One region of the Streptomyces canus genome, then DNA from elsewhere that is predicted to be linked to it. Evidence: riboswitches for the same ligand, from Rfam matches in the RefSeq annotation. Region 1 holds a riboswitch; the other holds the start of a gene.
The links. A riboswitch is a leader RNA that binds a small molecule or an ion and turns the genes downstream of it on or off. The one in region 1 is predicted to bind ZMP and ZTP.
Positions count from the first base shown of each region.

Region 2: it holds a riboswitch for ZMP and ZTP, as region 1 does, so the genes downstream of both, OG841_RS18260 (glycine hydroxymethyltransferase) here and OG841_RS45590 (hypothetical protein) in region 1, are expected to answer to the same signal.

Region 1 covers NZ_CP107989.1:9,988,342-9,991,534, reverse strand. Annotated here, with positions in the region: gene OG841_RS45595 (amino acid permease) at 211-1,611, opposite strand; ZMP/ZTP riboswitch at 1,865-1,949, shown strand; gene OG841_RS45590 (hypothetical protein) at 1,979-2,338, shown strand; gene OG841_RS45585 (hypothetical protein) at 2,589-3,193, opposite strand, start outside.
Region 2 covers NZ_CP107989.1:4,075,044-4,078,236, forward strand. Annotated here, with positions in the region: gene OG841_RS18255 (hypothetical protein) at 1-313, shown strand, start outside; gene OG841_RS18260 (glycine hydroxymethyltransferase) at 352-1,803, opposite strand; ZMP/ZTP riboswitch at 1,845-1,934, opposite strand; gene OG841_RS18265 (LLM class flavin-dependent oxidoreductase) at 2,044-2,895, opposite strand.

The DNA of each region.
Region 1 (3,193 bases):
CGATTGACGACTCATCACCACCTTCGGCCCCCGGTTGTGACTCCCCGCCCGTGGTCAGACCGCAGGTGCTTCCGCGAACCGGTCCGAGGTCACATGGAGGGCTTGTGCTGACGCTCGCGGTCTCGGCCGTCTGATGCGCACGGGGAGTGGTCAGCCGGTGTCGCAGGGCACGACTACCGCTCAGGCCGCCGTGCCGTACGCATCACGCCGTCACTCCGCCTCGGCGCGTGCCTCGAGGTCTTCGATGCCGGTGGGGCGTCCGGCCCGCGTCCACCGCGCGTACAGGCCGGCCGCGATGAGGAGGGTGGCCACCAGGGACAGCATCGGCCAGCCCCGGAGCAGGTTCACCGCCAGGGTGAAGGCGACGGCCACGGCGGCCAGGGCGTTGACCCAGGCCAGGGCCGTTTTGTCCTCGCGGAGGGCAAAACGGGCCATGGCGACGAGTCCGACGAGGAAGCTGACGAAGACGGCGACCGCGTAGAACAGCACGAGTTTCTGCTCCTGGCCCGCCGCGGCGACGATGATCAGTGCTGCGGCAGCGAGGTAGACGACCACCGACCAGTAGGGGGTGTGGTGGCGGTTGACCCGGCCGAGGACCGGCGGCAGCACTCCGGGCTGTTCGGGTGTGCCGGACAGGGCCTTGAGCAGTCCGGGGCCGGCCTGGAAGGAGGAGCTGGCCGCGGCGAGCAGGAGCAGCGAGCTGGTCAGCTGGAAGGCGCTGTAGAGCCAGCCGGGTCCTGCGGCTGCGTGCGCGATGTCGGCGATCTGGGTGGAGTCCGTGCCGGGGATACCGATGTGCAACTGCACGGCCAGCGCGGTCAGGGCCAGAGTCAGCCCTCCGACGATCACGACCAGCAGCGCGAGCGTCCCGCGGCCGAAGCGGCGGCGGTGGGTGTCGTCGAGCTGGCCGAGCTGGGCGATGGCGGTCGACGGCGCCTCGATTCCGGTGGCCAGCGCCATCGCGACCGGGAACGCCAGGACCACCGCGAGCATCGCCGAACGGCCCGGGTCGGCCGAGGTGGCGGCGTGGCCGGTGGCATGGGGCGAGGTGAAGCCGAGGATCAGTACGGCCACGGAGATGATGACGAAGGCCACGGTCATGAAGGCGAACAGCAGCCGTCCGCCGTGCCCGAACCAGGTCAGCCCCGCCACCACGACCAGCAGCAGAAGCGCCATCGGGATGCGCAGCGGAGCAAGCCCTGGGAAGAGGGCGATGACCGCGCTGGTCGCGGCTGCGATCGAGATGCCGATGGTCAGCACGAAGTCGACGACCAGCGCGCCGATGGGCAGGAACGTCCAGCGCGCACCGAACGCACGCCCGGCCGCGGCCGCTGCGCCGCCGCCCTTGGGGAAGCGCCGGACGAGCTGCCAGTAGTTGGCGGTGACGACCACGACGAGCCCGATGACCAGGCTCATCGTGGGCAGCAGCAGCGCCAGGTCGCCATGCAGGGCGCGCAACGCTGCCTCGATCGCGTACGCCACCGAGGAGACGGGGTCAGCGATCACCGCGAAGGCGAACGCGAAGAAGAGAACGGAACGGCGCGGGCCACGGCCGCCCGCGACAGCAGACGGAGCAGCCGCGATGGCGGCGGCCGACTTCGAGACGGTCACGCGAAGACCTTCCTTGGCGTCCCTGCGGACGCATTCGTCGAGGACAGGACACTTCGCCGACCAGACTTCCCGGCACTCCGCCCCCGACACTACGTCAGGGAAGCGCAAGTAAGGCGTTAAGGATGCGTCAGGGTTCCCCACTGGGCTTCGTCCATTGCTGCAGGGCTACGCCGCCGACGTGCCCTCCGTCTGTCGCGGCCCCAAGTTCTGCCGCGAGTTGACTGCGCGCCCCGGCGCGACGCCGAGAAAGATCCCACCCGGCCGCAACTGGCGAAGGTGGACAACCATCGGGGAGCGGCCGTTTTCCCGCGTGAGCGTCGACCGCCTGGGCGCCTGCGTCAGTGATGTCCAGCTGACCCAGGAGGCTATGACGTGGATCCACGGCGACGACGCGACCGCGCTCTCCGACGGCGCGGGCCTCTCCAGGACGCTGTGGCGCTACGAGACGCCGCAGCGTATCGCCACCATGATGCGGACCGCGTTCAAACCCAGTTCCGCGAAGCGGCGCCTGGCCGACGGCTCGCCCTCATTCCACCTCGCGCAGGTCAACGGCTGGCCCGCCGTGCTCGCCGTTCTCGAGAACCGGATCGTGGGCACCGCGGCGTTCGAGATCAGCGACGGCAAGGTCGCGGCGGTGCACGGCTTCGCCGCCGCGGAACGGCTCGCACGCCTCACCCGGACGTGGCGGCAGCACGAACCCGACGCGCCGGTCATCGGCCAGTGGTGACCGGCGACCCCGCCAAGCAATGCGCGGCTCCCGCGAGTGCGGAGACCGATCTGGACAGAGCCTTCCCGCCGTGATCGGCTCCGGCGTGGTCGATGATCCAGCCCGCGCGGCCGGACCGGAATCGATGTGGTCGTACTCGCGGCTCAGGAAGCAGGAGTCACCGCCGATCCGGTTTCCGCAGAGGACTCAGGCCGGGACACCTACCGCCGACACGCTTCCGCCGGACGGCCGAGGGCGACACGTTGCCGCGTCACCATCCCGTCAACAGCAGGTGGTTGAGGAGTAGGGCGAGGACCGCCTGTGCGGTGAGCCAGGCGCGGGGCCGGGTCAGGAACGCGCATGTCGGGAGCAGCCACATCGCGAACGGCAGCCAGATGCGCTCTGTTTCCGCCTTACTCATGCCGGAGAGGTCGGCGGCGAGGAGCGCAAACAGGGCGGCGGAGGCGAGCAGGGCAAGGCGAGGTTCGGCGTCGGAGCGGCGCAGGCACGTGCGAAGACCCTGGCGGATGGGAGTCGCACCGGCTCGTCTGAGCCCGGCCACCGTTGCCGGTCCCACGACGAGTGCCGTGCATGCGAGGTTCGCCCACACCCAGTAGCCGTACGGGCGGATGCCGCCGGCCCCTTGGTAGTAGCGGGTGACCAGCAGGTGATACGCCTCCCACCAGTTGAAGCCCACGAACGTGAACACGGCCGGGACGACGACGAATCCGGCAAGGACGTAGGGGAGGGGGCGCAGCCGTCGGGAGCCGAGCAGCAGGACGCCACCGGCGATCACCGCGAACAGTGTCAGTCCGTACGAGAGATACGCGGTGAGTCCGAAGAGAAGCCCGGAGGCAAGACCTGCCGACCGTGGCC
Region 2 (3,193 bases), 5.9 Mb from region 1:
CGGCACGCCGTGGGTGCGCTCGGATCCGGCACCGGAGCGGGAGGACGACGACATCCGCTGGCACCGTGCGCCGCGGGCGGTTTTCGATCAGCTGGACCGGGCGGGCCTCGCCGGCGGCCCCGGGGAGGGGCGGGAAAAGGCGGAGGCCAAGAGCTCGACGGGCCCGGAGCATGGCGGGTGGTGGGCGGTGCCGGGGCTCGCCGTGGGATTCGCAGCGGGAGTCGGCGGCACGCGGCTGATACGCCGCGCGGCGGTCGGGCCAGGAGCCGGACCGCCGCGGGATGAGCCACGACAGGAACTCATCGATCTCTAGGAGTCACCGGTCTTTGACAACTCAAGAGAGGACGTGCGTCAGCCGAGGTCGATCTCCGGGTACAGCGGGAAACCGGCCACGAGGTCGGTGGCCCGGTGGGAGATCTCGTCCGCGACCTTCGGGTCCAGGATGTGCTGGGCCTTGGAGGGGGCGCCCTTGCTGGTGGTGCCGGGCTCCGTGGTGGTGAGGACGCGGTCGATGAGACCGGCGACCTCGTCCATCTCGGCGGTGCCCAGGCCACGGGTGGTCAGGGCGGGGGTGCCGATGCGGATGCCGGAGGTGTACCAGGCGCCGTTGGGGTCGGCCGGGATGGCGTTGCGGTTGGTGACGATGCCCGACTCGAGCAGGGCGGCCTCGGCCTGGCGGCCGGTGAGGCCGTAGGAGGAGGCGACGTCGATCAGGTTGAGGTGGTTGTCGGTGCCGCCGGTGACCAGGGTGGCACCGCGGCGCATCAGGCCCTCGGCCAGGGCGCGGGAGTTGTCGACGATCCGCTGGGCGTAGTCCTGGAAGGAGGGCCGACGTGCCTCGGCGAGGGCGACGGCCTTGGCGGCCATGACGTGCGGGAGCGGGCCGCCGAGGACCATCGGGCAACCGCGGTCGACCTGGTCCTTGAGGGAGTCGTCGCACAGCACCATGCCGCCGCGCGGGCCGCGCAGCGACTTGTGGGTGGTGGTGGTGACGATCTGGGCGTGCGGGACCGGGTCGAAGTCGCCGGTGAGCACCTTGCCGGCGACGAGACCGGCGAAGTGCGCCATGTCGACCATGAGCGTGGCGCCGACCTCGTCGGCGATCTCGCGCATGATCCGGAAGTTCACCAGACGGGGGTAGGCCGAGTAGCCGGCGACGATGATCAGCGGCTTGAACTCACGGGCCGAGGCGCGCAGCGCGTCGTAGTCGACCAGACCGGTGGAGGGATCGGTGCCGTAGGAGCGCTGGTCGAACATCTTGCCGGAGATGTTGGGTCGGAAGCCGTGGGTGAGGTGACCGCCGGCGTCCAGGGACATGCCGAGCATGCGCTGGTTGCCGAAGGCCTGGCGGAGCTCGGCCCAGTCGGCGTCGGAGAGGTCGTTGACCTGGCGGACGCCGGCCTTCTCCAGGGCGGGGACCTCGACACGCTGGGCGAGGACGGACCAGAAGGCGACGAGGTTGGCGTCGATGCCGGAGTGCGGCTGGACGTAGGCGTGCCGGGCGCCGAAGAGCTCCTTGGCGTGCTCGGCGGCCAGGGACTCGACGGTGTCGACGTTGCGACAGCCGGCGTAGAAGCGGCGGCCGACGGTGCCCTCGGCGTACTTGTCGCTGAACCAGTTGCCCATCGCGAGGAGGGTGGCCGGGGAGGCGTAGTTCTCGGAGGCGATCAGCTTGAGCATCTCGCGCTGGTCGTGGACCTCCTGGCCGATGGCGTCGGCGACGCGCGGCTCGACGGCGCGGATCACGTCGAGAGCGGCGCGGAAGGCCGTGGACTCGGTGGACAGGGGCTGCTGCTCTGACATGGCGGCCTCCGGGCTGCGTGGCTTGAAGCGGTCACGGATCACGGTTCGGCCCAGGCGCACGGCACTTGGTCATTCACAGGCCGCTCCCCGATGGTCCGTCCCATCCCAGCGCGCCAGTCACGGCCTGTCGGCCAGCCTACCGGGCACGTGGAACGACCCCGGCGCGACGTCCACCATGCGAGCGACGGCTTCGAGGCCGGGCCAAGGGCCGGGGCCTCGAAGCCGGGGCGGTGCAGGACGTCAGAACAGCGCGTCGGTGAGGCGGTCGATCTGGTCGGCGTCCGAGGCCCAGCAGTAGAGCATCACCTCGTCGGCACCGATGCCGACGTAGGCGTCGGCGGCCTCGCGGATCTGCCGCGGTGTGGTGAGCAGGCCGGCCTCCATGTACGCGACGTGGCCGCTGAAGGCGTAGTAGTCGCGGAGGTTGCGGCGGGCCCGGTCCAGGGTGTCGTCGGGGCCGAGAGCGACGTTCGCCTGGGCGACCAGACGGGGGTGGCCGGGGCGGTCGTGTTTCTGCCAGGCCGTTTCGGCGGCGCGGAACAGGTTGGACATGAAGGAGGGCGGCAGGGCGGCGCCGAGGAAGCCGTCGCCGAAGCGGCCGACGCGGTCGAGGGCAGCGGGGGCGAAGCCGCCGAACAGCACCTCCGGGCCACCGGGGGTGGTGGGGGCAGGACCGATGGGGTCGATGCCTTCGCCGTATGGCTCGCCGGACCAGGTGCGGCGCAGCAGGGTCATCTGTTCGTCGAGGCGGCGGCCTCGGCGGTGGAGGTCGGTGCCGGCGGCCAGGCAGTCGTCCTCGCGCCCTCCGACGCCGATGCCGAGCGTGAAGCGGCCGCCGGAGAGGCGGTCGAGGGTCGCGGTCTGCTTCGCGAGCAGGGCGGTGTTGTGGAGCGGTGCGATCAGTACCTCGGTCTGGACGCGGATGCGGGACGTGGCGCCGGCGAGGATCGCCAGGGTGACGAGGGGCTCGGGGTTGTCGTAGACGAGGCGGTCGAGCAGGCCGAGGGTGCTGAAGGGGCTCGCGTCGGCGCGCCGGGCCCAGGTGAGCAACTGGGCGGGGTCGTCGATGGGGAGGCCGAGGCCGATGTTCATGGGAGAGTCCTCCGGAGGGCGTACGAGATCCGCCGGTCGGCCGGATCCGGTGCCGCCCCTCCGTGGTGCCGCGCGCTGTGCGCGGACCTGCTCCCGTTCTGCGGCGATGGTTCCAGAGAGCGTGTGCGTCAGAGTGCGCCGACCGTAACGCGATCGGACGGGGTCGGCAACGCGTTTTCGCCGACCGCTCGCGGACACGGCCTCGGGGACACGGCTCGCGTCCGGCGGACAGTTGGAGATCAGTGAGAGCTGGTCCGAAACCAACCCACCCCTCACCACCTCCCCTAAGGTCACTGCG